Regions from separate parts of the Tumebacillus sp. BK434 genome, predicted to be linked through region 2. Evidence: predicted binding sites of a transcription regulator. Region 2 holds the regulator's gene; the other holds the start of a gene.
The links. The regulator Rex, encoded in region 2, represses fermentation and respiration genes when NADH is low (regulators of the CRP and FNR family bind a similar motif). The targets are predictions, from matches to a motif close to TTGTGAAATATTTCACAA.

Region 1: a site for Rex is predicted at 3,849-3,866, ahead of EV586_RS08725 (cytochrome ubiquinol oxidase subunit I). Genes of this name have one in related genera too.

The regions. Positions count from the first base shown of each region.
Region 1 is NZ_SLXS01000003.1:100,712-115,818, forward strand. It holds gene EV586_RS08685 (GNAT family N-acetyltransferase) at 1-48, opposite strand, end outside; gene greA (transcription elongation factor GreA) at 61-534, opposite strand; gene EV586_RS08695 (GNAT family N-acetyltransferase) at 627-1,619, opposite strand; gene EV586_RS08700 (spore coat associated protein CotJA) at 1,753-1,980, shown strand; gene EV586_RS08705 (spore coat protein CotJB) at 1,977-2,249, shown strand; gene EV586_RS08710 (manganese catalase family protein) at 2,265-2,834, shown strand; gene EV586_RS08715 (MauE/DoxX family redox-associated membrane protein) at 2,856-3,326, opposite strand; gene EV586_RS08720 (thioredoxin family protein) at 3,277-3,765, opposite strand; gene EV586_RS08725 (cytochrome ubiquinol oxidase subunit I) at 3,969-5,303, shown strand; gene EV586_RS08730 (cytochrome d ubiquinol oxidase subunit II) at 5,300-6,328, shown strand; gene EV586_RS08735 (bifunctional 5,10-methylenetetrahydrofolate dehydrogenase/5,10-methenyltetrahydrofolate cyclohydrolase) at 6,502-7,380, shown strand; gene EV586_RS08740 (cyclodeaminase/cyclohydrolase family protein) at 7,367-7,993, shown strand; gene EV586_RS08745 (hypothetical protein) at 8,039-8,806, opposite strand; gene EV586_RS08750 (hypothetical protein) at 8,828-9,610, opposite strand; gene EV586_RS08755 (hypothetical protein) at 9,742-9,972, opposite strand; gene EV586_RS08760 (hypothetical protein) at 10,089-10,301, opposite strand; gene EV586_RS08765 (DUF4870 domain-containing protein) at 10,346-10,663, opposite strand; gene EV586_RS08770 (tryptophanase) at 10,765-12,144, opposite strand; gene EV586_RS08775 (sigma-54 interaction domain-containing protein) at 12,296-13,660, opposite strand; gene EV586_RS08780 (hypothetical protein) at 13,766-14,035, shown strand; gene EV586_RS08785 (Cof-type HAD-IIB family hydrolase) at 14,008-14,832, shown strand; gene EV586_RS08790 (ATP-binding protein) at 14,897-15,107, opposite strand, start outside.
Region 2 is NZ_SLXS01000001.1:723,678-738,784, reverse strand. It holds gene EV586_RS02450 (biotin--[acetyl-CoA-carboxylase] ligase) at 1-74, shown strand, start outside; gene panB (3-methyl-2-oxobutanoate hydroxymethyltransferase) at 534-1,391, shown strand; gene panC (pantoate--beta-alanine ligase) at 1,400-2,257, shown strand; gene panD (aspartate 1-decarboxylase) at 2,284-2,664, shown strand; gene EV586_RS02430 (tetratricopeptide repeat protein) at 2,746-4,317, shown strand; gene EV586_RS02425 (S-layer homology domain-containing protein) at 4,487-5,446, shown strand; gene dinG (ATP-dependent DNA helicase DinG) at 5,587-8,460, shown strand; gene sigH (RNA polymerase sporulation sigma factor SigH) at 8,736-9,407, shown strand; gene EV586_RS02410 (redox-sensing transcriptional repressor Rex) at 9,475-10,098, shown strand; gene ku (non-homologous end joining protein Ku) at 10,187-11,083, shown strand; gene EV586_RS02400 (ATP-dependent DNA ligase) at 11,084-12,034, shown strand; gene ligD (non-homologous end-joining DNA ligase) at 12,031-12,960, shown strand; gene mtnP (S-methyl-5'-thioadenosine phosphorylase) at 13,050-13,841, shown strand; gene mtnA (S-methyl-5-thioribose-1-phosphate isomerase) at 13,863-14,891, shown strand; gene EV586_RS02380 (class II aldolase/adducin family protein) at 14,909-15,107, shown strand, end outside.

The DNA of each region.
Region 1 (15,107 bases), on a different contig from region 2:
CAGTCGCTGGATAGCCGCTCTGTCCTCGGCGGTGGCTCCTCGAATCAAACCTGAGCGCCCCTAAACGATCTCGACAACTTCGAATTCGATCTGGCCGCCCGGCGTGTTGACCGTGATCTTGTCGCCGACAGTGCGCCCGATCACCGCCGACCCGATCGGAGATTCGTTGGAAATCTTGCCGTCAAACGGATCAGATTCGGTGGAACCAACAATCGTATAGGTTTCAAAATCGCCGTCCGGCAATTCTTTCAGCTTGACAGTCGAACCGATCGCAACCATCGACTTGTCATCGCCACCCGGCTCGATGATCCGCACGTTGCGCATCATTTTCTCCAGCTGCACGATGCGCGATTCGACGAACGCCTGCTCATCTTTAGCTGCATCATATTCTGCGTTTTCACTCAAGTCACCATAAGAAACTGCGATCTTGATCCGTTCCGCAACTTCTTTGCGCTTGCTGCTTTTCAGAAAATCCAGTTCTTCCTCTAATTTCATGAGCCCTTCGCGGGTCAGAAATACCTCTTTGTCGCTCATTTCGTTCCTCCTCTGGAAATTGTTACTCCCAATAGAGTGTTACAGGAGACGATTCCTAATACACGTACTCCATTATATCTTGCAAGAAGCCGCTAGACAAACATTGTTTCATTCTCCACTTCTTGGCGCAGCAGCTTGATCATCCGGTACGTTCCGGGCGCAGCTGCATAGCCGAGCTTGCGGTTGACGGCGAGCATCGGATGGTTCTCTGCGTCGTTGTCGGTGAGCAGATAGGTCACTCCGCCCCGCTTCGCCTCCGCCAGCAAGAGCACTTTCAGCGCCAGAGCGATCCCCCGGCCGCGATACGCCGGGTCGACGCCCGTGTATTCGTTATACAGCCCGCCATCTTCCAACGGCAGCTGCTGCGTCAGCCCGACCGGACGGCCGCCGTCCAGCGCGAGGAACAGATACTGCGGCGGACAAGCCCGCACCGCTTCCTGCCACTCGTCGAACGTCGGCGGGGTCAGCATCGCCGGGTTGTCGCGGCAGGTCAAAGCAAACAGCTCGTACAAGGCCGCTTGGGACACCGTTTCCCAGACGGCCGCACCCGTCACGAAGCGGATACCGCCTGTGAGAGCCCGCTCCACGCTCTCGGCAAAAGGCACTTCCGCACCGGCCGCCAACTCCAGCCGCGACTGGAACAGATGGCGGTCGACCGCAAAGCCGTGCTGTTGCGCGAACGAGACCGCAGCGCGGTCGGTCTCTGCAATTTCCGCATACAAAACGTGTGCTGCGAGCCCCTCGCTCCAGTCGGCCAGATGTTCCCACAGCTTCGTTCCGATCCCTTGGCCGCGCAGATTCGGGTCGACCACCAGATGGCTGCCCAGCGTCCCCGGCACCGCCCACGGCGCACGCCATGACGCCACATAGCCGACCACTCGGTCTGCAAGGTCTACCGCCACTATGCGCGTGCGGTAAAAGCCGCAGATCCGTCCGTGTTCATCCACCTTCGGCAAGTCCGCTTTCGGGGTCTGCCGGTCCCCTTGAGCCAAATCGTCGGCAGTCGTTTGCATCAGGCGGGCCACCGCCTCGTAATCATCAGGCACACGCATCGGGCGCAACGTCACATCGATCAATGAATTCATCCTCTCACTTTCTACCTGTTCTGGCTAAGTAGGATCATTTTACCAGTTCCGCCCAAATTCATCTAGACCTGTGTCCTGTGCGTCTGTCCCTGCATACTGTGTGGATAACACGACAACGGGAGGTTGTGTCCGCATGTTTACCCTTCGTAAAGTATACGAACCGTATGTGTCGCCATTTGATCCCTGCCCGCCGATCACGCCCAAGACCTACCAGACCCCTCCTCAGCTCTATGTGCCTGTGCAGCCGCCCAATCTCCCGCAATTCGACCCTTACACAGCGCTGATGAAAGGAACGCTCTGGCCGATGTACTACGACCCGTATCACGGGCGCGTAGAAGGAAAGAAGGTGGAGAAGCGATGACACATCACCAACATCAGATGCCGGAGGAGTACTACAAGCTCCTGCTGGATCTGCAGGCGGTCGACTTCGTGCTGGTAGAACTCAACCTGTACCTCGACACGCATCCCACCGATCGGAAGGCGATCGAACAATATAACTTGTATGCCCACAAGAAGCAGCAGCTCAAACAGCAGTTCGATGCAAATTTTGGCCCGCTGCAGGGTTTTGGCAACTCCTACTCCAAAGATCCGTTCGAGTGGGGAAAGGCACCCTGGCCGTGGCAAGTGTAGGGAGGGAACGACCACGTGTGGATTTATGAGAAGAAACTGCAATACCCGGTCCACGTGTCGAAATGCGACCCGCGCATGGCGAAACTGCTGTTGGAGCAATACGGCGGCGCAGACGGCGAGCTCGCCGCGGCGCTGCGCTATCTGAACCAGCGCTATACCGTGCCGGACAGAGTCATCGGTGTCTTAAACGACATCGGCACCGAGGAATTCGCCCATCTGGAAATGATCGCCACGATGGTCTATAAACTGATGAAAGACGCCACCCCGGAACAGATCAAAGAGGCCGGACTCGATCCCCATTACGCCGATCATGACCGCGCTCTCTTCTATGTCAATGCGGCCGGTGTCCCCTTCTCCGTGCGTCATATCACGGCCAAAGGCGATCCGATCGCCGACCTGTATGAAGACATTGCAGCAGAAGAAAAAGCGCGCGCGACCTACCAATGGCTGATCGACCTGACCGACGATCCTGATCTCAAAGACGGGCTCGCCTACCTCCGCGAACGCGAAGTGATCCATTCGCTGCGCTTCCGCGAAGCGGTCGAGATCCTCAAGGAAGAGCGCGACCGCAAAAAAGTCTTCTGATCACATAAAAAGCCCTTGCGACTAGGCAAGGGCTTTTTTGCGGTTCAAGACCAGCAACAGCACAGCTCCGGCGATAAACAGCACGTCTTTGCCGACATCCCAGATGCCGACCGCCGCCGCTTCCTCCGGTCCGAAGCAGCCGCACCCGTAAGGCAGCACTTCACCGTAGTTGAAAATGAGTCCGATCATGAACGCCAGCGACAGCGCGATCACGCCCCAGGCGGCATAGTTCACCGCCGGGCGGATCAAGAGGCCAACGCCTACGAAAAACTCGGCGATCGGCAGCAGGATCGCCAGCGGCTTGATCAGCGCAGCGGGCAGCAGCTTGTACGAGCGCAAGATCTCGCCAAAGGTGAAGATGTCCATGAACTTCGACACCGCCGACCAGAGGAAGATCGCAGCGAGCACGAGCTGCAGGGCAAGAATCACCCACTTGACGGTCTTACTTCTTGAGGAATTCTTCGAAGGTTGCTTTCGGTTGTTCGCCGACAACTCGTCCAACCTCCTTGCCGTCCTGGAAGTGGATCAACGTCGGGGTGCCTTGGACGGAGTATTTGCTCCAGACTTCGCTCTTGTTGTAAATGTTGACCGGGAACAGGGGCTTCTTCAGCTCTTTGGCCAGCGGCATCAGCATCGGAGACACCACTTTGCAGTGTTCGCAGCTCGGCTGGTAGAAGTAGGCGAAGAAGTCTTCCTTGTTCGCGATCTTTTTCTCCATCTCGCCGGTCACGATCTCATTTTGGTACAGCGATTCCTGCTGCTGACGGTTCTCGTCGTACATGTTGGACAGCACGACAGCGCCGATCAGCACGATGATCACGGCGACGACCGCGCCGAAGATGATCGGCATGCGCTTTTTCTTTTTCAACTCGCGCTCGCGGCGCAACGCTTTCAAATCGCGTTTTTGTTGATTGCGATCTTTTTTGCTCATGGGATCAAGAACCTCCTCTATTTTAAAAAGGACACTCATATACTTCGATGAACTCGATCCTTCGTCCTGCTTGCAGTTTCTATTTGTGATTCATTTCACAAAGTGTTCATTCCGCACTCTCCAGAGGCGTTGTTTGCCCCCAGCGGCTGGCGTAAGCTAAAGGCAGATGGGCTTCTAATAGAGAGAGAAAGGGTGTGGCTTTGATGATCGATCTGCTGTTCAGCCGCATTTTGACAGGTACTACACTCGGGTTTCACATCTTTTTCGCCACGCTTGGCGTCGGCATCCCGGTCTTGATCTCCTTGGCCGAGCTGATCGGGATTCGCAAGCAGGACCCGGAATACATCCTGCTCGCCAGACGCTGGTCGAAAGGCTTCGTCATCCTCGTCGCCGTCGGCGTTGTCACCGGCACGACGATCGGTTTTCAACTGAACTTGCTGTGGCCGTCCTTTATGGAGCTGGCCGGCGAATTGATTTCCCTCCCTTTTATGATGGAAGCGTTTGCGTTTTTCCTCGAAGCGATCTTTCTTGGGATCTATCTGTATACGTGGGGACGCTTCAAGAACCCCTATCTGCACTGGCTGTTCTCCTTGCCGGTGATTATCGGCTCGTCGATGTCGGCCGCCTTGATCACCACCGTCAACGCTTTTATGAACGCGCCGGCCGGCTTCCGCATCGAGAACGGCCACTTGGTCGACATCGACCCGCTGGCAGCGATTCTGAACCCGGCAACACCGAGCAAAGTGTTTCATGTGCTCTCGTCGTCCTATTTCACCACCGCCTGCGCCTTGGCTGCGCTGACCGCCTTTTTCATCCTGTTCCGCAAAAAGCGCATCTCCTACATGAAGAAAGCGCTGACCTTGACGATGAGCCTCGCCCTCGTCACGGGGATTCTGACCGCGATCGCCGGCGACGTGTCGGCCAAATACATGGCCGCCTACAACCCGGAAAAGCTGGCCGCTGCCGAAGCCCTTTTTGAAACGACAAAAGGCGCTCCGCTGCTCGTCGGCGGGCTGGTCGACAAGGAAACGCAGGAGATTCACTACAAGGTCGAACTGCCAAAACTGCTGTCCTTCCTTTCTTTCGGCGATTTTGATGCCGAGGTGCGGGGGCTGAACGCTTTCCCGCAAGAGCTGCAGCCGCCGGTGGAGATTCACTACATGTTCCAAGTGATGGTCGGCGCCGGGGTGTTCGGCATCCTGCTCTCCGCCCTGTTCCTCTGGGGGCGCTATACCTTCTCCAACTGGATGCTCCGGCTGGCGGTGCTGCTCGGTCCGGTCGGCATCGTCGGGATGGAATGCGGCTGGATCTTCACGGAGATCGGCCGCAAACCGTGGATCATCTACGGCGTGATGAAGATGGAAGACGCAGTCACTTCGATGACCGGGATTCGTGAGTATTTTTTCCTCTTTGTGCTGATTTATCTCCTGATCGCGCTGGCGACCGCCTTTGTGATGATCCGCTTCTTCCGCAAACGGCCGGTTGAGCAAGATCCGCACTACCTGAAGATCCACGGCGGAGGAGGGCTCCCGCGATGATGACGACACCTGAACTGGCGATCTCGCTGCTCTGGCTGTTTCTGTTCTCCTACATCATCTTGGCGTCGGTGGAGTTCGGCGCCGGGTTCCTGCTCTTCTGGGCGCGGCTGCGCAAGTGGCCGCACGAGGTGGAAGAGGTGATCGAAAAGTACCTCTCACCGTTTTGGGAAGTGACCAACGTCTTTCTGATCGCTTTCGTCGTCGGGCTGGTCGGCTTCTTCCCGCGCAGCGCTTACGTGTACGGGACGGTGCTGCTCTTGCCGGGGACGATCGCCCTGCTCTTGCTGATCTTGAAAGGCACGTTCTTCGCCTACTTCCACTACGCGAAAGTGCGCAGCAAGCTCGCCGTGTTTTTGCAGGCGGTGACGGGGCTGTTGCTGCCATTGGTGCTGGTCAGCATCATCCCCGTCTCAGAAGGCGGGTTTGTCGTCGAGCAGGACGGGAAGCTCCGGCTCTTGTTTGGCGAAGTGCTGAAAAGCCCGCTGCAGTGGACATTTGTGCTGTTCGCCCTGCTCAGCGTCCTGTTCGTGTCGGCCGTGTTCCTGCACTTCTACGCCGCCCGCGCCGGCAACACGGTCGCCCGGGAAAAATTCCGCCTGGTCGCCTTGAATACCGGACTGCCTGCGCTCGGCGCGGGGGCGTTCATCCTGCTCCCGCTCGCCAATCACCGCCCGGAACACTTTTTGGCGATGTCGACCGACTATTCGTGGCTTCTGCTGCTCTCCGGCTTCCTGTTCGTCAACGCCTACATGCTCCTGCAGCGCGGCAAATGGCCGGGGCTCAGCTTCCTGCTCGTGATCGGGCAATACGCGGCGGCAGTGGCGGCGTACGGGTATTCGCACATGCCGTATCTGCTCTATCCGATCCTGAACATCGAGGAGGCGTTCGTCAACCCGACGATGGCCACCTATCTGTTCTGGACGCTCGGACTCGGCTATCTGGTGCTGATCCCGGGTCTTTGCGTCCTCGCCTGGCTGTTCCTCTTCTCCGACACCTATGTCAAAGGCAAGACCAAAAACGTCTGACAGGACGAAAAGCGACCTCTCTTGGAAAAGCTATACGAGATTGAGGTCGTTTTTCGTTTTTAGAAGGGTCGACAAGCAGAAAATGGACGTGTATAATCGGTTACAACAGAAAATATCGAACATTGCTTCGTACCACATAATAAATCGTTCGCTATTTCAGGAGGATCGAGACGATGGCACAAGCATTCAAAGGCAAGCCGGTGGCAGACGCCATCCGGGCAGAAGTTACAGAAGTTGTGAACACCTTGAAAGCGCAAGGCCACACCCCAAAGATGGCGGTGCTGCTGGTGGAAGGCGACCCCGCTTCCTATCACTACGCGCAGGCGAAAGGCAAAGCGGCGGAGAAGCTTGGCATCGACTATGAACTGCACTCCTTCCCAAGCGATGTGAGTGAAGACGAGCTGCTCACCAGCATCCGGCAACTGAACGACGACCCGACAGTACATGGCATCATGCTGGAGCTGCCCCTGCCCAAGCACATCGATACGAAAAAAGCGACCTCGGCGATCACACCCTGCAAAGACGTGGACGGGCTGCATCCGCAGAACCTGCTCGCGACTGTCGCCGGCACGCCGGGCCTCTACCCGGCTACGCCGCAAGCGTGCATCCTGCTGCTCAAGCACTACGGCCACACCCTCGCCGGCAAAAACGTCGTGCTGGTCGGCCGCGGCGAAACGGTCGGGCTGCCGCTGATCCACCTGCTCTTGCGGGAAAACGCGACGGTCACCGTCTGCCACTCCCGCACCCCGGACATCGGCGCGCATCTGCGCAAGGCGGACATCGCCTTTGTCGCGGTCGGCCGCAAGAACCTCGTCACGAAAGACATGGTGCACCCTGACTTGCTGATCATCGACGCCGGCATCAACGAGACGGACGACGGCGGCATCACCGGCGATGTGGCACCGGACGTGATCGATGTGGTCGCCGGCATGTCCCCGACGCCGGGCGGCGTGGGGTCGGTCACCACCGCCCTCTTGTTCGCCAACCTGATGCAGGCGATGCGCTTGCAGAACCTGGGCACCAAGGAGGTCAACCTCAATGGCAACGTTTGATACAACCATCCGCTCCTTCCTCACCCAAGCGGCATCCAACTCCCCGACGCCGGGCGGCGGTTCGGTCGCCGCGCTGGTCGCGGCGCTCGGCGCCTCGATGACCTCGATGGTCGGCAACCTGACCCAAGGTGCCAAGTTTGCCGACGTCGAAGCGAACATGACGGCAGCAGTTGAACGGATGACCGCAGCGATCGGCCAGTTTGAGCAGCTGCTCGAAGCGGACATGGCTTCGTTTGACCGCTACATGGCCGCATTGAAACTGCCGAAAGACACCGATGAGCAAAAAGCGGCCCGCTCGCAGGCGCTGCAGGAAGCGTCGATCCACGCGACCGAAGTGCCGATGCGCCTCGCCCGGCTCTGCCTCGACGCGCTGCAGATTTCGGCGACCATTGGAGAGACGGCGAACAAAAACGTCATCTCCGACCTCGGCATCGCCGCCCTGCTGCTGGAATCGGCGGCGCAATCGGCACTGCTCACCGTCGACATGAACCTGCCCGGCCTGAAAGACCTCGAACGCAAATCGGCCTACGCAGCGGAGCGCGACGCGCTGTTGAACAGCATCACCCCGCTGAAAGACCAGATCGTCACCACCGTCCGTAAGCGTTTGGCTTAACAACAAAAGCCGCCTCTTCCTTGGGAAGAGGCGGCTTTCTCTTGGTCAGTAGAGGACCGTGTGCACGTCGGTCATGAAGCTCCAAGCTGCAAAGCCCATCACCAGCACGAACAGTCCCCCATAGAGCAGCGCATAGATTAGAAACGGCCCCCAGAACGCACGCGCTCCGGAGATCCCGTACAACTTCTGAATCGCCATCACGCGCACGATGACCATGTAGATGTGGCTGCCGAACGGAACCACATAGTTCAGGAGCGCAAAGATCAAGATCAGAATCGTCCAGAGCAGCGGCGGTTCCAGGCTGGGTGACACCGACTGCACCAGCACGCCGCCGAAAAGGGTCGCCAAGTACAGCAGTTGGACCGCTTGAGAGGGAATCCAGCTGATGCCGGCCGTATAAGGATGGATCAGCTGCAGTTGACGGCCTTTTTCCCGCCGCTCCTCAGTGTCGCGCGGATAGTAGGCGCCCGCAGACACTCGCAGCCCGAGGCGCACCATCCCGGAAAACCAATAGCGGGACACCGCATGGACGAGCCAGGATAGCAGAAACACCACCGGCACTGCCAACACGAGGAGCAAGGCCACGATCGCCTTCGGGATGCCGACGTTTTCCAGCGGGTCTTCGCGAATTTCCGGGACGGCCAGCACGAGGATGACCAGCCCGAGCACGACGAGCAGCATGATCAGCGCATCCAAGCAGGCGAGCAGGCCGGTCGCCCGCCAGGATTTCCTGAGATCGCCTTCAAACAGCAAATCATCCAACACGGCATGGGGCCGGAACAAGATCTGAAACAGGGAGGACAACGCGTTCAATGTGTACGCCTCCTGCGCTGCTTAGACCATGCTCGGATCGACGATCGCCGGGATCAACGCAAGCGCGGTCACAAACACGATATACAGTACAAACAAGACAACGTAGACGATCATGTAAGTGATAAACGGGCCGAAAAACGCTTTGGCAGCGGAGATGTTGTAGATCTTCTTCAGCGCAAACACGCGGACGACGATCATGTAGATGAACAGCCCCAAGGAGATCAGCTGCACGACCCCGCTCCAGATAAAGAAGCCGATGAACATCGTGATCATGTCGGTGGTCGGTTCACCGCCCATTTCGCTCATCTCGATCATTTCGATGAACGAGCTCATATCGAAGAACAGCGGCAGGAACAGCAAGCTGACCACCGACGCCAGCACGTAGATCCACATCGTGTACGGCTGGATCATTTCGACGAGGCGTCCCTTTTCACGGCGCTCTTCCGGGTCGGTCGGATACTCGCGGGAGGCGACCATGCGAATGCCCAGCACGACCAGCCATTTAAAGAAGAAACGGGACAAGATCAGGCTGACCACCGTCGAGAGAATCGCGACGACGCCGCCGATCACCCAGATCAGCATCAGCGCCGACGTGTCGATCCCTGCTTCGCCGTACGGATCGATCAGTTCCATCATGTCGTTGAACTCGCCGGTCATCCAGACCCCGACCCCGAGCAGCACCACCAGGTTGATGACGATCAGAAACCAGGTTGCGCCCCAGGACTGGCCGAATCTGCGCTCTTCGAGCAGCCGGTCGACCGTCTGTTGCGGGCGGAACAAAATGCTAAACATATTTCGCAGCAAGAAAGAATCCACCTTTCAGAAAATGAGTAAAAAGCATGATTTCAAGCTCAGTTTAGTATAGCATGAATTTTCTTTGACAAAAACGTAAAAAACCGCCTCATCCCCCAAAAGGTTGATGAGGCGGTACTTTTTTACATCCGCTGTGCGGCTTTGACGAACAGGAGCTCCGCGCCGTCCAGCCCGCAGACGGCGCACTCGACCAGGCGCGACTCCCCTTTGTAAGGGTGCGCCATCAAATCGTTTTGGTCGATGTACGCCAGCACTTCGCCAGTTTGCGGGTTCAGTTTGACCGACACCGGGTTCTGATCGCAGATGTGAAACCTCATCTTGTTGCGGCAATTCGGACATGCGTAAGGATTCAACTCGCTGCACCTCCATAGCAACTTCGGTACAGGTAGTATTTAGCAGCCGCTGCCGACCTATGCAGTTGTGTGCAAGCGCAAGAAAAAAGAGGGCCGCACGGCCCCCTTCCCCCGTGCTACGCCCGAACCAACTGCACCACTTCACCTAATGTGTCGTCGTCCAGGCGGGTGGCAAGACCGAGGAACATCTTGCGCGCGTCCTGATCCTCGAGTTTGGCATACATCGATTTGGACAGACCGAGTGTCGCGAACAGCTGGTTGAGCTCCATGCGCGGCAGCTCTTGCAGCCCGTCCCAGATCGCGTCCAGCGTGTTCTGCCTGTTGTCCATCATGCAGCACCCCTTTTCGCACAGGATGCTAGTTAGCTTTGCCTTTACTTCACCCAATTACCCGCCAGCGGGTAGCGGTAGTACTCGCCGTCAACGGCGCGGATGATCGCGATGATCGTGTAGACAAGCCCGGCGATCCAGATCACCGGCAAGAGCAGGAAACCGATCAGCAGGAGAGTCAAAATCCATGCGATCAGCGTCGCGACGATGATCGCAGCATGGAAGATGAGCGACTGTTTGGCATGGTGTTTGACATACGGGTCATCCTGTTTCACCAAGAGGACGATCACCGGGAGGATGATCGGCAAGAAGAAGTACGATACATGCGATAAGACCGCTAATACTTTGCTTTCGGTAGACACTAACAACAACGCCCCTTTCTGGTATGGTAATACATACGAGTCGGGGGCGTAAAAGTTTCATCTTTTCGTCAAAGTTAGTCCTGTTTCGCCATTGCGTCCGCTTAGGCTTCGACCGGTGCGAGGCGCGAGGTGAAGTGGCGCAGAATCTCCGGCTCGTACGTGAAACGCACGCCGCGGATCTGGTCTTTGCGCGCCATGATCTCTTTGAACGTATCGACGATAAAGTCCATGTGGTTGTTGGTGTACGTGCGGCGCGGGATGGTCAGGCGCAGGAACTCCATCGGCGAGATCAGTTCTTCGCGCGTCTCCGGGTCGCGGCCGAGCAGGAAGGAGCCGACTTCGACGCCGCGGATGCCGCCTTCCAGATACAGTTCGTTGGCCAGCGCCTGTGCCGGGAACTGCAAGTTCGGGATGTGCGGCAGGAGCGCTTTCGCATCGACAAACACAGCGTGTCCGCCGGTCGGATACTGGATCGGCACGCCGATCTCGCGCAGCTTCTCGCCGAGGTATTCGACCTGGCCGATGCGGTGTGCGAGATAGTCTTCTTCGACGCCTTCGCGCAGGCCTTGCGCCAGCGCTTCCATGTCGCGTCCGGACAGCCCGCCGTAGGTCGGGAAGCCTTCGAACGGCACGACGTAGGACTGGCATTTTTTGAACAGCTCTTCGTCCTCTTTGATCGCGATCATGCCGCCCATGTTGACCAGACCGTCTTTTTTCGCCGACATGGTCAAGCCGTCCGCGTAAGACAGCATTTCGCGGACGATCTCCGGCACCGATTTGTTTTCATAGCCGGTTTCGCGCTGTTTGATAAAATACGCGTTCTCCGCAAAGCGCGCCGCGTCGAAGAACAGTGCGATGTTATGCTTGCGGGCGATCTCGTGGACGCCGCGGATGTTCTCCATCGACACCGGCTGGCCCCCGGCCGAGTTGCAGGTGACGGTGATCAGGATGAAGGCGATGTTTTCGGCCGACTGCTCGGCGATGAACGCAGCCATCTTCTCGAGGTCGAAATTGCCTTTGAACGGATGGTAGGTCGAAGAGTCGTACGCGTCCTCGATGACGAAGTTGACCGCGCGGCCCTTGGCCAGCTCGATGTGCGCTTTCGTCGTATCGAAGTGCATGTTGCCGAGCACGTATTGCCCGGAGTGCTTGATCACCAGCGGGAACAGCACCTGTTCCGCCCCGCGTCCCTGATGGGTCGGGATCAGATATTTATAGCCCAGCACGTCCTGGACCGATTTTTCCAATTTATAAAAACTTTTCGAGCCGGCGTACGATTCGTCGCCGAGCATCATCGCGCCCCATTGCGCGTCGCTCATCGCTCCGGTGCCGGAGTCGGTCAGCAAATCGATATAGACATCTTCAGAACGCAGCAAAAACGGGTTGTATCCCGCCTCTTTCAGTTTCGCCACGCGCTCCTCTTGCGGGATCAAACGAATCGGTTCTACCATTTTAATGCGATACGGTTCTGCTGTGCGCATCTGTGTGATCTCTCCTTCAGCCCTATTCTGTTCACTGCCCCATAGTTTTTGCAAAAATCATGCCAACTACTTTGCCTTGATCTAGCGGGGGTGGGAGATGGTGTCTGCGCAGTTTTTGTATCAAATTGAGACGCATCGTCTCATTATGAGATTAGATATCCTCGGTCAGGTGGTATTTTTCTAATTTGCGATACAGCGTCGCGCGGGAGACGCCGAGGGCGACGGCAGCTTCTCCTTTGGTGACATACTTGCGCAGAGCATGGCGGAGCAGCTTTTCCTCCATCTCTTCGAGGGTGGGAAACGCGTCGCTGCATGTGAGACAGATCGGCTCTTCGCTGTGGCGGCCGGCGCGGTCGCCGAATCGTCTGGGCAGGTCATTCTGCTCGATCACGCCGTCCTCATCGAGGATCGCCGCCTGCTCCAGCACGTTTTCCAGCTCGCGGATGTTGCCGGGCCACGCGTAGCGTCGAAAGGCTTGCATGGCGCTCTGTCCGATCTTAAGTGGAGGCAAGCCGAGTTTCTTGGTGATCTTGCTCAGCGCGTGCACGGCGAACACCGGGATGTCCTCTTGCCGTTCGCGCAGGGACGGGAGGTGGATTGAGACCACTTCCATCCGGTAGTAGAGGTCTTCGCGGAACGTCCCGGCGGCGACGCTTTCGCGCAGGTTGTGGTGGGTGGCAAACAAAAAGCGCACGTCGACCTGCTTAGTGCCCGTTCCGCCGACGCGGCGAATCTCCTGAAACTGAATGGCACGCAGAAGTTTGGCCTGCAGGTGCAGACTCATATCCCCGACCTCATCGAGGAACAAGGTGCCGCCGTCGGCGAGCTCGAACAGGCCGGGGCGGCCGCCTTTCTTGGAGCCGGTGAAAGCGCCTTCTTCGTAGCCAAACAGTTCGCTTTCGAGCAACTGCTCCGGGATCGCCGCGCAGTTGATCGGCACGAACGGCTCCGACTTGCGCGGGCTCTGGTCGTGGATGTAGCGGGCGAGCACTTCCTTGCCGGTGCCGCTCTCGCCTTGGATCAGCACCGGAGACGAGACGCGGGCCGCTTTCGTGGCGAGGGCGAGCGCTCGTTGCATCGCTTCGCTTTCGCCGGTGATCATACCGCCGCGCCCTTCCGGATCGACGAGGCGGGCGAGTTGTTCGATCGTTTCGTTCGCTTGTGACAGCTGGCGGGCGAGGTTGTGCAGCTCTGTCTCATCTCGAAACACCGACACCACGCCGAGCAGCCGGCCGGCCTCCCGCACCGGCACGATGTTCGAGACGACCGGCCGTTCTCCGACTTTCGTTCGCACGCCGATCGCCGGTTCCCCGGTGACCAGCACGTCGAGGATGTGGGCGCTGGGGATCGCGTCTTTCACCTGCCGCCCGACCAGCTCTTCCCGCTTCAGCCCGGTGATCCGCTCATTCGCCGGGTTCACATAGACGATCTTCCCCCGGTCATCGATCGCCGCCACCCCGTCGTACACATGATCCAACACCGCAGCCGCCGTGTGCATCAGCTCGTTCATTCCCATGTCCGTCCCTCCTTCTCACTTCTGTTATTGTAGCAGATTCCTCAGCTGTATCGGGTACCAACGCGCACAGGGAAGTGGTATCATGGACAGCGAGGTGAACCCGAAATGTCTTATCAGGCGACAGTACACATCCAGCCGCGCGGGGAGCGGGCCATGCAGGTGGCGACCGCGCGGGTGGCGTTTTTGAATGGCGGGATGCAGTTGTTTGACGTGGAGACGCTGGACGGAATGCGCTGGGAAGGACCGATCGAAGCGGACGACATGGGGCGGATGCTGGAAAGCGCGTATCTCGTCCTGCTCGAAGACGGGCGCAAATACCGCGTGGCGGCGCAGGAGTTTAGCGACAGATGGTACACGCAGAGGCTGCCGCAATGATCCGTATCGTCTTCTTTGATGTTGATGGCACGCTGATGACAGACAAACAGATCCCGGACTCCGCCCGCCAGGCGATCTCTTTGCTGAAAGAGCATGCGATCATCCCCGTCCTCGCCACCGGACGTCCCGAATATGAGATGCATGCGGTCCGCGAGCAGCTCGGTATCGACTGGGCGGTCACCTGCAACGGCGCCCATGTCGGCCGGCACGGCCAAACGGTGACCGGCACGCCGTTTGCCAAAGAGCAGATTCGCGAGTGGGTCCGCCTGGCGCAGACCACGCCCGGCCACACCCTGCTGCTCTACGGCGGGCAAAACATCTACTCCACGCGCGCGATCGCCGACTGCCCGCACTTCACGGCGGCGGACCGCGAAATTGGCTTTTTGGAACCTTTGCCTTTCGAACAGGCGGAGACGCTCCCGGAGATCTACCAGTGCATCCTGTTCGCGCCGCAGGAAGAGGAGGCGCCTTATACGGCGCACCTGCAAGAGCAGCTCTATCTGCACCGCTGGCGGACTTCGGCGCTCGATCTCAACCCGCTTGGCGTCAACAAAGCAACCGGAGTGCAGAAGCTGCTCGACCACTTGAACATCCCGGTTGAGCAGGCGGCCGCGTTTGGCGACGGCAACAACGATCTGGAGATGATCGGGCATGTCGGACTCGGCATCGCCATGGGCAATTCCACCCCGGAACTGCTCGCCGTGGCCAAGCAAGTCACCCGGCACGTCCGGGAAGACGGCATTTTGCATGGCGTGCAGCAGTTCATCCTGAACCGGTCCTGCAGCCTGCGCACCTGACCAGACCAGCGCCACGCTCCTTCACAAAAAAGCCTCCGCGAAATATGCGGAGGCTTTGCTGTCTCTATTGCGCAAACGGAATCCCGATCGCAAACGTCGTCCCGACCCCTTCGGTGGAGCGCACGGTGAGCATGCCGCCGTGCCCTTCGATGATGCGGTGCGAGATCGGCAGTCCCAGACCGGTGCCGTGCTCTTTCGTCGTATAGAACGGCTCAAAGATATGCGACAAGTCTTCCGCCAGAATCCCCGGCCCCTCATCGATCACTTCGAACACC
Region 2 (15,107 bases):
TCGGCGTGCTGCTGGTCGAACAGCCGGACGGGGAGCAGAAGAAGATCTACTCGGCTGATATCATGTTCGCTTAAAGAAGGAGTGGGCTCATTGCGAATCAGACCGATTCTCATCTTTGTTTTCCTGCTTATCATCATGTCGATCAACATTCTCCCCGAAGACGGAGTGTTTCCGATTGGCGTGTTTCTGAAAGGCGCGGTGTTCTGCTTGGTGATAACGTTTTTGAGCGAAGGGACCTGGAGACTCATCCGCCGCTGAATGAAGCACGACTTTTTTCGAGTGTAAGCGCGAATACTATACAGACATTCCGTTCCCATGTATACTGACATTGGGGACGGTATCCAATTGTGAACTGTACTCCGCCTGCAAGCACAGTATCAGCAATCTCAACTGAATCTGCTCTGAGCCGAATGCGGACCGAGACAGGACAAAGACAAACTCTTGTATCTGACAGGACTCTTTGCGGCCCGAAGCGTGGCACAAAGGGTCTTTTTTGGCTTTTGGCAGACGACCCGAAGAGGAGGAGTCTGACTATGACTGTTGCAAAAGCAACGACGGTCACACTGCGCGAAATGAAGAAAGAACAGAAGAAGATCGTCATGCTCACCGCCTACGACTACCCGACCGCGCGCGCGGCGGAGGAAGGCGGGGCCGATGTGATCCTCGTCGGCGATTCGCTCGGCATGGTGGTGCTCGGCTATGACACCACGCTGCCCGTGACAATGGAAGACATGATCCACCACACGAAAGCGGTTACACGCGGCACCAAACACACGATGATCGTCACCGACCTGCCTTTTCTGTCTTACCACATCTCAACCCCCGAGGCGGTTCGCAACGCAGGACGTCTCATTCAGGAAGGCTTCGCGGACGCCGTCAAGCTCGAAGGGGGACGCGAGATCCTCGATCAGGTCAAGGCGATCGTGCGGGCCGGCATCCCCGTCATGGGGCACATCGGCCTGCAGCCGCAGATGGTCAATCAGCTCGGCGGCTTCAAAGTGCAGGGCAAGGATTTTGACACCGCTCTGCGCATTTTCGAAGACGCCCTCGCGCTGCAAGAGGCAGGCTGCTTTGCCATCGTGCTCGAATGCGTGCCGACGCCGCTGGCCAGGCTGATCTCCGAACACCTGACCATCCCGACGATCGGGATCGGTGCCGGGGAAGCGACCGACGGCCAGGTGCTCGTCATTCACGACATGCTCGGCATCACGGAGAAATACCTGCCGAAATTTGCGAAAAAATACGGCGAGATGTTTGCCGACATGACAAATGCGATCAACACGTACGCCACCGAAGTGCGGGACAGCGCTTTCCCAACTGCCCAGCATGGGTTTATAATGAATGATGAGGTTTTAGAGAGGCTACAGAGAGAGATTAATCAGAGGAGCTAAACCTTGCAATGATCATCGTCCATACGATCCAGGAGATTCGTCAATACGTGCGCGAACAACGCGCCCAGGGACATACGATTGGCTTTGTGCCTTCGATGGGCTATCTGCACGCAGGGCACCAGTCGCTGCTGCGCGCCGCCAAGGCACAATGTCAGACCACCGTGATGAGCATTTTCGTCAACCCGCTGCAGTTTGGCCCAAACGAAGACTTTGACCGCTACCCCCGCGACTTGGAGCGCGACGCCAAGCTGGCGGAGGAAGCGGGCGCCGACATCATCTTTGCGCCGAGCGTCGAAGAGATGTACCCGCGCGGCGGAGGCAAGGTGCTGACCCATGTCGATGTGGAGGAAGTCACCTTGCAGCTGTGCGGTGCGTCCCGCCCCGGCCATTTCCGCGGCGTGGCGACCGTCGTGTCCAAGCTGTTCAACATCGTGCTGCCCGACAAGGCCTTTTTCGGGATGAAAGACGCCCAGCAGGTCGCCGTTCTGCAGACGATGGTCGACGACCTGAACATCCCGGTCGAGATCGTCCCTTGTCCGACGATGCGGGAAGCGGACGGCCTCGCGCTGAGCTCGCGCAACGTCTTTCTCACGCCGGAAGAGCGCGAACAGTCGCTGGTGTTGTCCCGGTCGCTGAAGAAGGCGGAGCAGCTCGTCGCCGAAGGTGCGCGTGACGTCCATCAGATCATAGAAGCGGTGCGCGGGCTGATCCAGTCGCAGCCACTGGCCGACATCGACTACGTGGAGCTGCTCAATTTCCGCGATCTGTCGCCGATCCTCACCCTCGAACAGCCGGCGCTGCTGGCGCTTGCTGTGCGCTTTGGCAAAACGCGTTTAATTGACAACACGGTCCTGACCATCGAATAGTTCCCAAGATAAAGGAGATGCGGGTTATGTTTCGTACGATGATGAAATCGAAAATTCACCGCGCCACCGTGACGGAGGCCAACCTCAACTACGTCGGTTCGATCACGATCGATCAGGACATCTTAGATGCGGTGGACATCTTGGAGAATGAAAAAGTGCAGATCGTCAACAACAACAACGGTGCCCGTCTGGAGACGTACGTGATCTCCGGCGCCCGCGGTTCTGGTGTGATCTGCCTGAATGGGGCAGCGGCTCGCTTGGTGCAGCCTGGCGACACGGTGATCATTATCTCTTACGTGAGCATGTCGGACGCAGATGCGAAGAGCCATGTGCCGACCGTCGCCTTGATGGACAATGACAACAAGATCGTCGAGATGCTCAGCGAAAAGCACGGCACCATCGTCTAATTTTAGAAAGTCTTGGATAAAAAAAGCCTCCCGCGCCTACACTAGGAAGTAAGTCATATGGGCAACGGGAGGCTTTTTGTCATGTTTGAAAAACCATTTGAACTGCTCAACCGCGCCGTGGACCGCATCGAAGTCCAACTGCAAAGCGCCGACGCCGACCAAAAACGCATCCTCGGAGATGAACTGGTCGCCTTGCGCAGCGCCTGCGATAAATTTGTCGAACGCTGGCTCGCCTTTGAAGAGCGCGTCACCGAGCTCGGGGAATCGCACAGCCTCGACCTCGACGGCACCTTGCCGACCGAAGAGCTGCAAGCGATGCAGCAAAAGCTGTCCGCCATGCAAGCACCTTACGTGCCGCCGACCGGGCCCGAAGCGGAACAAACCGGGGCTACGGCTGCCGCAGACGGGGACAGCGAGAGCAGCGAACTGCCGTCCGCCAACAAAAAAGTCATCCTGTCGATGGGCGAGGGGTCTTCGATCCGTCCGGCCGACGAACAGATGGTGCGCTCCTTCCGCCGCGGCATCGGCTTCTTCGATCTGCTGATGTTCCCGGAGGCGATGAACGAGTTTCACCGCGTGATCGAGCTCGACGAGACATTTACGATCGCAAGGCTCTACCTTGCATTCGGCTATCTGGCCGAGGAGAAGTACCAAGAGGCGAGCCGCCATCTCAACCTGCTCAAGCTGGAAGATGACGACGAGCTGATCAAAGCGACCGTACACGGCACCTTCGGCCAGATCTTCGCGGCACAAGGGCAGTACCGCCAAGCCCTGATCGAGTTCGAAGCGGCCCGCAAGCTGGTGCCCGACTTCCGCGACATCGAGTTCAACATGGGCTGCTGCCACTTCAACCTCGGCGAGCATAAAGAAGCGCTGATGAACTACCAGCGCGCCCTGATCGTGCAGCCGGAAGACTGGGAAGCGCACCGCCTCTGCGGCCTGATCTATGTGCAGCTCGGCAACCGCGAGCGCGCCTACCGCCATCTGGCGCGCGCCTACGACTTGAACGGGGCGCAGGAAGAGGTGATCCTGGAATTCGCCCGGCTTTCCGAACAGCTCGGGCAGAAGGAGCAGGCGTCCGCGCTGTACCAAAAGGCGCTCCGCTACCATCCCGAGTCGGCAGCCGCCTACGGCGGGCTCGGCTGGATCAAAATGCGCGAAGGCGACCACGAAGCGGCGTCGGCGCTGTTCAAAAAGCAGCTCTCCTGCAAGCCAAACGATATGCAAGGCCTGTTCAACCTCGGCTGGGCAGCGTATCACCGCCGCGAGTATCCGCTGGCGGAGCGCTGCTTTGCTCAGCTCTTGTCGCGCAACGCCCGCGATCCGTTCGCGCTGTCCGGGCTGGCCCGGACGTGGAGCATGACGGGCAAGCGCGCCGAGGCCAAAGAGCAGCTGCTGCAACTGGTCGCCCTCGAAAGCACCGCGGAGAAAAAGCTCGGCCTGTACCACCTCGGGCGCCTGGCCTTAGAAGAAGAAGCGTACCTGCAGGCACTGCGCTATTTCAACGCGGCGCTCGTCTATGAGCGCAACTGCATCGAGTCCCTGTTCTTCAAAGGCGTCGCCCACTTCGCGCTCGGGGAGCAGGAGCGGGCCGATCAGTGCTTCGAAAAATGCAAGCGCCTGACCACCCTGCGCGAATCGATGTATGCTTGAGAGCAGCCACGACAATCCACGCAAAACGACCAGTATTAGGAGCTGGTCTTTTTGTTTGCAAAAAAAACTTTGCCTGAAGATGAAACTATTGCCAGCCTGTAAGCATCTTACAGTATAGAGAATCTCGAAAAACAAAATTAAACGCTCAAAATTCCAAGGAGGTATTTATATGAACAAAAAAGCAACCGTTGCGCTGCTCCTAGCAGCAGGTCTTGTGATGAGCTCTCAATCCGCTTTTGCGGTCGTCGACGGCCCGAAAGCGCAAAAGCCGGATGAGAACGTGATCACCGTCGTCGACGAAAGCGGCCAGCAGCCGGAACTGATCTACGCGCCGGACATCGCGTACATCATGATCGAATCGCCGGAACTTGCGCACCTCGACGGACACTGGTCCCAAGAAGCGCTGCAGCATCTCGTGAAATCGGGCGTCCTGAACAGAAACGAAGCGCAAGCGTTCAACCCGAAGGCGGAGATCAGCAAGGAAGACTTCCAGATCTGGACCGACCGCATCCTCGGCAAGAAAGATGGGGCGAAACAGCCGGCTGAAGTGCTCACGCGCGTCGACGCAGCGGTGTGGCTGGCCGACCTCCTGCCGGCGCTGAACACCGGCATCAACGGCGGCAACCTGAAACATCCGTTCTCCGACACATCCGACATCTCCGCCAAGCAAAAGAGCGCGATCGACTACCTCTATAAGCTCGGCATCATGGTCGGCAACGGCAACGGCAAGTTCGCGCCGAAAGCCAAACTGACCAAAGGCGAAGCGGCTGTGCTGGTCGACAAAGTGCTGTCCCGCGCGAACCAGTTCGCCAAGCCGGCTCAATATGATCTGGTGACCGGCACGGTGCCGGAAACGGTGCAGACCATCATCAATGAGAACAAGACGGAAGCAGGCGTCTACACCGTCGAAGAAAACGGTGTCCGCTACGTGGTGATCTCCTGCGGCACGGTGCCGAACCCGGGCTACGGCATCAGCCTCGAGAGCGTCACCGAATCGGACGGCGCGCTGTTCGTCAGATCGGGCATCACAGCACCGCAAGCAGGCCATGCCCATCCGGAAGTGATCGCGTACCCGGTTTTGGTGCTGAAGACGAAGCCTTCCAACAAACCGGTTTTCCTGCTCGATTAATCGGGCAATCCTGAAGAAGTGGCGCTGGTCGCCGCTTCTTCTTTTTTATGTCAGTTGCAAGCGGCAGGCAGGAATTCAGCGAACAAGAGGCGAACAGTGTCATTTCAGATGAAGACGATAAATAGGAGCTGACGCCAAGCGTGTCCGAGACATATGTCGTGTTTGACTTCGAGACTACCGGACTCGAGCCGTCCCGCGACCACATCATCGAAATTGGTGCGGTCAAGATTGAAGGTGGCCGAATCACCGATCAGTACCAAACACTTGTAAATCCAGGCAAACAACTTCCCGCCCACATCCGCGAACTGACCGGCCTGACCGATGCAGAGCTGCAAGGCGCACCGGAGCTGGAAGAGGTAATAGATGAATTTTTGAAGTTTATCGGGGATAGCATTCTCGTGGCTCACAACGCCAATTTCGACTTGGGCTTTTTAAATGAAGCGTTAGAAGAGTGCGGCTACTTGCGCTATGTCGGCGAAGCGATCGACACGGTGATGCTGGCCCAGATCGTCTGGCCGCGCGAGTCCAGTTTTTCGCTGGGCTCTCTGGCCGAGCGCCATGAGCTGGTGCATGAAGAAGCGCACCGGGCGCTGTCCGATGCGCTGGCGACGGCGTCGATGTTCTTGCTGCTGTTGGAAAAAGCGAGCGAGCTTCCATTTTTGATCTTGCAGCAGATTCACGGCTTGACCGAATACAGCGACTGGCCGTTGCGCCATTTCTTCCGCCGACTGGCCGAATCGAACACATCGCTTTTGAAAATCGACGAGCCGGAGGGCTGCGTGACGATCGACCGCCTGATGCATCGCCCGGTCGAGATCCCGATCAAGGAAAACGAAACGGGCGGAACGCTGCAGTTCACCGTCGAAGCGGTGGAGAAAGTGCTGGCCAAAGGCGGGCCGATGTCCGACCTGATGCCGGGCTATGAAGAGCGTCCGCCGCAGATCCAGATGTTAAACGCCGTCTCCGAAGCGTTTCAGAATAACAAGCACCTGATCGTCGAAGCGGGGACCGGGACGGGGAAATCGCTCGCCTACCTGATCCCGTCCGTCTACTACGCCAAGGCGGCGGGGGAGCGCGTCGTTGTCGCCACGCACACGATCAACCTGCAGGAGCAGCTGCGCGAGCGCGATGTTCCTTTATTGAAAGAAGTGGTGCCGTTCCCGTTTGACATCACCGTGTTCAAAGGGCGCAGCAACTACCTCTGCATGCGCAAAGTCGCGACCGGCGTCAACCATCCGGGCCTCGTCACCGACCATAACGAGATGACGTTTCATGTGCGCATGCTGACCTGGTTGCTGGAGACGGGGGCTGGGGACCGCGAAGAGCTGACCTTGTCCGGCCCGCAAGCAGACTCTTGGAACAAAGTGTCGTCCTCGTCCGACTCCTGCATCAACAAAGCCTGCCCGTGGTTCCGCAACTGCTACTACCACCGCGCGCGGGCCTTGGCGCAAAATGCGGACGTGATCATCACCAACCACTCGCTGGTGCTGACCGATGTCAAAGCGGATCACAACGTGCTGCCCGGCTACCAGTACCTCGTGCTCGACGAGGCGCATCATATGGAAGACGAAGCGACGAAACACCTCGGCAACGAAGTGACCTATTTTCAGATGTACGGGGCGCTGAACCGCCTGTACCGCGACAAAAACAAAGGGCTGCTCTACCAGCTCCTGCAAAAGATCGACCTGCTGCAAAACGGCGATGGAGACGTGCATGCCGACTTGCGCGCGACGGTGGACAAAATGTTGGAGGTCGTCGGCGAGCTGCGCGAATCGAACGAAGAGGTGTTCCGTCTGCTCCAGGAGTTCACGATCAAGAACTCGACCGGCACCGACGGCGGGCGCTATACGCTGCGCCTGCGCACCGAGACGTTTGACGACGAAGCGGCCGCAGCGGCGTGGACGGCGATCGCCGCTTCCAGTGAGAACCTGCAGGCGGACGTACAGGCGTTCCGCCGTCTCGCCGGCAAAGTCGAAGAGTATTCGGAAGACCTGATGCGCGATGAGATGTATGCAGGCCTCCTCACCGACGTCAGCGGGCAGGTCAAGGAGCTGGATGGCGGCTGGCAAGGGCTGGCCACGTTCCTGCGCTCCGTCGGCAGCGAGACGTCGGTGCTGTGGATGGAAGCGGAAGACCGCACGATGCGACCGGTCGTCTTCCTCAACTCTGCACCGATCGACGTGGCGCCGCTGTTGCACACCCATCTGTTCTCGAAAAAGGAAAGCGTCGTTTTGGCCTCGGCGACGCTGACGATCAATCAGGACTTCAAATACACGATCCGCCAATTAGGCCTCTGGGAGTCGAAAGAGATGGACCGCCTGTTGGAACTGCAGGTCGAGTCGCCGTTCGACTACAAGAAGCAGTCCCTGCTCTGCGTGCCGGCCGACGCCTTGCCGGTCAAAGGGGTCAGCGAAGACGTGTTTACCACTTCTTTTGCCGAGTCGTTGACCAACCTCGCCCGCGCTTCACAGGGGCGGATGCTCGTCCTGTTCACTTCGCACCGGATGCTGCGCGAAACGTACCACAAGGTGAAGCCGATGCTCGCCGAACACGGCATCAACCTGTTGGCACACAACATCGACTCCACCTCGCGCCACCGCCTCGTGCATGAGTTCCAGCGCCAGGAGCGGGCTGTGCTGTTTGGCGCGAACTCGTTCTGGGAAGGGGTCGACATCCCCGGCGACGCCTTGTCGCTGCTCGTCATCGCCCGGCTGCCGTTCTGGCCGCCGAACCAGCCGGTCGTGGAAGCGCGGACGGAGAAGCTGGAGCGGGAAGGGCGCAACTCGTTTATGGACTACAGCGTGCCGCAAGCGATCATCCGCTTCAAACAGGGCTTTGGCCGCCTGATCCGCACCAAGCGCGACCGTGGCGCGATCGTCGTCTACGACCGCCGCATCGTGGAATCGCGCTACGGGCGGCATTTTATCAAGTCATTGCCCGGCCCGTGGTTCTATCAGGGCACGGAACGGGAAGTGTTGCGAACGGTCTATAATTGGCTAAAATCGCCACTTTAAGGCGATTCATGGGAAGGATTTGCGATAAATCCTTCCTTTTCTGTCTGATTCTCCATTTTTCGACACTGTTTTCGGAATTTTCTTCAACAACGGAGGAATGTCGAAAAAGATCAATATCGACGTCAATTCGTGAGCTAAATTCGATATATCGGTGATTTTCGTGATTTGACGTTTTTCATTGAGAGAAGTTAAGATTATGACAAATTAATAGATTTTACGAGGTAAGTTGAACAGTAAGCAGATGAACTTGAGGTGATCGCGCGGTGGCAATGGTAATGGCAAGTGCAGAAGAGCGTAACGCGGCAACAACCGTTCAAGCAGAGTATGCTGACGATTCATTCGAAGAGAAGGTGCTGCGGGCGCAGATGGGCGACGTCTATGCGGTAGAGGAGATCTTGCAGAGCTTCCACGGGATCGTGCGGATGAAGGCGCGCTCCTACTTTATCGCCGGTGCCGACAGCGAGGATTTGATCCAGGAAGGCATGATCGGACTGTACAAGGCGATCCGCGATTTCCAGCCGGAGCGCCAGATCCCGTTTCGCGCCTTTGCGGAGATCTGCATCACCCGCCAGCTGATCACGGCGATCAAGACGGCGATGCGGCTGAAGCATCAGCCGCTGAACTACTATCTCTCGCTGAACCGTCCGATGTATGAAGAGGACACGGACAGAACGCTGATGGACACGCTCCCGGGACCGGCGATCTGCGACCCGGAATATGTGTTTCTCGTCCGCGAACAGCTCAAAGAGCTGCGTGAAGAGCTGGCCGGTTCCTTGTCGCCGTTTGAACTGAAAGTGCTGACGCTCTATGTCGATCATAACACCTATAAAGAGATCGCCGACGAGATGGGCACGACGACCAAAGCGGTGGACAATGCGCTGTGCCGTGTCAAACGCAAACTGCTCACCTTTTATTCCAACAAAAAATTGACCAAACTTACCTCTTAGGCGCAGGAGTTTTTCAGCAGAACAGCGAAGTGAAAATGCTACATATCCCAACTGGGGAGGGGTCTACCTGAAGACGCCGAAAATTTCGGAAGCTGTTGTCAGGCGTTTGCCAGTGTATCTTCGTTGTCTGCAATTGCTCCAAGAGCTGAACATTCGCACCGTCTCATCCTATGAACTCGGTCAGAAGCTTGATATGAACCCGGCACAGATTCGCAAAGACCTCGCATACTTTGGCGAATTCGGCCGCAAAGGGATTGGCTATGAGGTCGATTATCTCGTGGAAAAGATCAAGCAGATTCTCAAGCTCGACCGCCATGTGAACGTCGCGCTCGTCGGAGCGGGTCATCTGGGGATCGCCTTGTCAAACTACAATCGCTATACGAAAGAAAAGCTTTCGATCGTCAGCATCTTCGACGCCGATCCTGAGAAGATTGGCACCGAAGTCGGAAGCTTGACCATCCAGCATATCGACGAGTTGGAACGTGCGGTGCAGGAGCATGACATCCGCATCGGCATCATCACCGTCCCGGCGCCTTACGCGCAAGGGGTGGCCGACCGTCTCGTGCAGGCCGGGGTCAAAGGCATCTTGAATTTCGCGCCCGTCTCGCTGCTGGTGCCGCCCGATGTGCATCTGCGCAGCGCCGACGTGACAACCGAACTGCATGCGCTGGCGTATTACATCCAAGAATAATGGCAAGCCGAACCTCTCATGGAAACCATGAGGGGTTTTTTATATCCTGACACATACTAAGCCCAAACCTGAGAAGGAGTGGGCGAAAATGCATACGATGTGGAAAGGTTCGATCTCGTTTGGCCTGGTCAATGTCCCGGTCAAAATGTTCGCTGCGACGGAGGACAAAGACGTCAAATTTCGCTATCTCCACAGCGAGTGCAACACCCCGGTGAAAAACATCCGCACCTGCCCAACTTGCGACCGTGAAATCGAATGGGGCGAAGTGGTCAAAGGGTACGAATACCAGTCCGGACAATTTATCGTCTTTTCGGATGAAGAGTTTGAAAAAATTGCGCCGCAAAACACAAAAACGATCGACATTCAAAGTTTTGTCGACCTGCAGGATATCGATCCGATCTATTTCAACAAATCGTATTATTTGGCGCCGCAAGACACGGGCAACAAAGCGTACGCGTTGCTGCGCCGGGCGATCGCCGAGACGGGCAAGATCGCGATTGCGAAAATGATCATCCGCTCCTCGCAACAGTTGGCCGTGCTGCGCACCTTCGGCGATGTGATCGTGATGGAGACGATCTTCTACCCGGAAGAAGTGCGCGCGGCGAGCCAGATTCCGTCGGTGCCGACCGATGTCGAGCTCGACGAGCGGGAAGTGAACATGGCGAAGCAACTGATTGGAAGCCTCGTCACCGAATTTGTGCCGGAGCAGTACACCAATGAATATCGGGCGGCGATTCTCGACGTGATTCAGAAGAAGGTCGAAGGCGAGGAGATCACCTTGGCGGCCGAACCGAAGCGCGATGAGATCCACGATCTGATGAAAGCGCTGCAAGCCAGCTTGAACGTGACCCGAGGAGACGAGGCGGAGCGCCCCGTCGCGGTCGGCGAAACGCGGGCCGGGGATGGACTGACCCTGGTGGACGGGGGCGGGGACGCCGCGCCGGAAAGCAAGCCGAAGCGCCGCCGCCGCAAGACGGCCGAGTAAATGATCACCCCTAAACCGCTCGATCCGATGGCGCTGCTCATGGTCGACGAGCCGTTTGACGATCCGCACCACCTTGCCCAGATCAAATGGGACGGGGTGCGGATGCTGGCCTATCTCGACGAGACGGGGCTGTCCCTGTTCAACCGCCGCCAAAACGAGCGCACCGACCAGTATCCGGAGCTGCAGGAACTGAAGACACAGGTCAAGGCGCGCTCGCTGATCCTCGACGGGGAGATCGTGGCACTCGGCGCGGGAGGCAAGCCGTCTTTTTCGAACATCCTGCGCCGCGACCTCGCCAAAAGCAGCGACAAGATCCGGCTTATTAGCCGTGAGCTGCCGATCTATTTTATGGTGTTCGACCTGTTGTACCTCGACGGCCGCTGGCTGGTCGACGAGCAGCTGACGACCCGTCAGGAGTGGCTGACCGAGGTGCTGCAGCCCTCCGCGCAGGTACAGCTCGTCGACAGCCACGCGACGGGCGTACAGCTGTTTCGCGTGATGCAGGAGCAGGGGATGGAAGGCATCGTGATCAAAGAAAAAGCGGGGCGCTACCACATCGGCCAGCGCCATCCGACGTGGAAAAAGGTCAAATCCTTCCGCAAGCTGAACGCGGTCGTCGGCGGAGCAACGCTGCGCGGCGGCAACGTCAATTCGCTGCTGCTCGGGCTGTATCGGGAGGGCAGGCTGATCTACATCGGCAAGGCCGGCTCCGGCCTGAACAATGAGGGGATCGCCGCCCTGACCGCGTTTGCCCGCGGGCTGTCCAAGCAGGGACACCCTTTCGCCGTCAAGCCGAAACTGCCCGCTTCCACCGCTTACGACGAAGTGGTCTACTTCCCGCCACAGCTGGTCGTGGAGGTGCAGTTCATGGAGTGGACATCCGACATGACCTTGCGCGCGCCAACGATCCAACGATTTCGGGAACTGGACCCCAAGGAGTGTGTGTTATGACGACCAACACTTTGCTGGCCGAATACCCTGTCAACGTCACCAACCTAGACAAGGTGCTGTGGCCGGAACAGGGGATTACGAAAGCGGAGTACATCCAATACATGATTGCGATGAGCCCGGTTTTGATCAAGCATTACCAGGACCGGCTGTTGACGGTGATCCGCTTTCCGAACGGGATTCACGAGAAGTCGTTTTACCAAAAAAACATCCCTGACTTCGCGCCAGAGTGGATTCAGACGCATCCTGTGTGGTCGGACGACTCGCAGCGCGACATTCATTATATCCTCGCCAACAACACGGCCACCTTGATCTGGCTGGCCAATCAAGCGGCGATGGAACTGCACCCGTCGTACACGAAGATCGTTCAGCTGAACGAGCCGACCAACATCGCCTTCGACCTCGACCCGACGGTGAAAGGCGTTGACCGCCACGGTTTTCGCAAAGCCTGCAAAGTCGCTTTGCACCTCAAGGAGGTCCTCGACGACCTCGGGCTGCCTTCGTACCCGAAAACGTCCGGCGCGACCGGACTGCAGGTCTTTGTGCCGATCGCCAAGGGCTATACGTTTGAAGACACAAGACACATCACACAATTCATCGGTACATATATGGTGAAAAAGGCTCCGGATATCGTGACGATCGAGCGGCTGAAAAAAGACCGCGGCGACAAAGTGTATTTTGATTACCTCCAGCACCACAAGAGCAAAACGCTCTCCGGGCCGTACACGCCGCGCGCGGTGCCGTCGGGGGCGGTGTCGGCGCCGCTCTTGTGGGACGAGGTTCGCGAAGGGGTGCAGCCGCACATGTTCACCTTGCGCACGATGCCAAAACGGATCGGGGAACGGGGCGATCTGTTTGAACCGATGAGCCGTCCTGGAGTTGAAATCAAAGAGATCATTCACTTTATTAAGAATCACCCCGGCATTTGATCAGGCTTCCTCCCTTGACGAAGTGGAAAGGCCTCTGATTAAATGGAACATGAATGACTGATGGAAATGCTAGGAGGCACAGAAAATATATGCATGCAGAATATGCAATCATCGGCGGGACGGGCGTCTACGATCCGGCGATGCTGCAAGACGCAGAACGACATACGATCGAGACGCCATACGGCACGGCCGAAGTCACGCTCGGCACGTATGCCGGCAAGCGCGTGGCGTTTATGCCGCGCCACGGGTACAAGCACAGCGTGGCGCCGCATAAGATCAATTACCGGGCCAATATCCGCGCGCTGAAACAGCTCGGCGTGCACACCGTGCTGGCGACGGCTGCGGTCGGCTCCTTGAAAAAAGAGCTGGCGCCGGGCGACCTCGTGCTCGTCAACGATTTCCTCGACATGACGAAAAGCCGCCCGCAGACCTTTTATGAAGGCGCTCCGGAAGGCGTCGTGCACATCGACATGACTGACGCTTACTGCGGCCGCATCCGCCAGCATCTCGCCGCTGTGGCGGGAAGTCAGAACATCGCCGTCAAGCAAGACGGCGTGTACGTGACCACCGAAGGACCGCGCTTCGAGACCCCGGCGGAGATCCGCCTGTACGCGGCCTGGGGCGGCGATGTGGTCGGGATGACGTCGGTGCCGGAAGTGATCCTCGCCAAAGAGTCGGAGATGTGCTATGCGACGGTGGCGATGGTCACCAACTATTGCACGGGCATCTCGTCGCATCCGCTGACGCATCAGGAAGTGGTCGACACGATGAAAGAGAACGTGCAGAAGATCCGCGAGCTGTTTTTCCACGCCATCGAGAGCGACAAGGGAGAGCGCACCTGCGCCTGCCCGCACGCTTTGGCCGAACTGGGCTCGCTGTAAACAGACGGAGGAGGAGAAATTATGCAACCTTTGCGCTTTACGGGCAGAACGTTAGAAGTGCTGGATCAGACTTTGCTCCCGGAGCAGGAAGTCTGGGAAACGTGTGATACATATGAACTGGTCGCCGAAGCGATCGAGAAGATGAAAGTGCGCGGCGCGCCGGCGATCGGCGCGACGGCCGCCTACGGCATCGCGATCGGGGCTCAACAGGGACTGGAGCTGTCGAAAGGCGAGTACCTGTCCTATCTGGAAGGCGTTTGCGAGCGCCTCGCCAAGACGCGCCCGACGGCGGTCAACCTGTTCTGGGCGATCAAGCGCATGCGCGCTTTGATCTCCGAAAACGCCGATCTGGACGTGGCCGACCTCGCCAAGCTGATCATTGGCGAAGCGAACCTGATTGCCGAAGAGGACGTGCGCCTGAACAAACAGATGGGCCAGCACGGCCTGCCGTACATTCCGGACAACGCGCGCATTCTGACGCACTGCAACACCGGCTCGCTGGCGACGGTCGACTACGGCACGGCGCTCGGCGTGATCCGCGCGGCTCACGATGCGGGCAAAAACGTCACCGTCTACGCTGACGAGACCCGCCCGTACCTGCAAGGGGCGCGGCTGACCGCCTTCGAACTGCACCGCGACAACATCCCTGTCACCGTGGTCACCGACTCGATGGCCGGCTACCTGATGCAGCAGGGCATGGTCGACCTCGTCATCGTCGGCGCCGACCGCATCACGGCAAACGGCGACGCGGCGAATAAGATCGGCACCTACTCGCTGGCGGTGCTGGCGAAGCATCACGGCATTCCGTTCTATGTGGCCGCCCCGATGTCGACGGTCGACTATGAGCTGGAGACCGGCGCGAGCATCGAGATCGAGCAGCGTTCGTCCGATGAAGTGGTCTTCATCGGCGGCAAGCGCATGGCACCGGAGGGCGTACCGGCCTTGCATCCGGCGTTTGACGTGACGCCGCATGAGCTGATCACGGCGATCATCACCGACAAGGGCGCGGTGGAGCGCCCCGACACGGAGCGCATGGCGCAGCTGAAGTAAGGAAGGAGCGAGTTGGGATGACACAGCAAATTTTGGAACAGAACCGCGAACTCGTCGCCCGCACCAAAGGCGAAGTCCTGCGCGCTTCCCTGAACATGTACCGCTCGGGTCTCGTCGCCGCCGTCTGGGGCAACGTCTCCGCACGCGTGCCGGGCACCGATCTGGTCGTGATCACGCCAAGCGGCGTCGATTATGAGACGCTGACCGAAGACATGC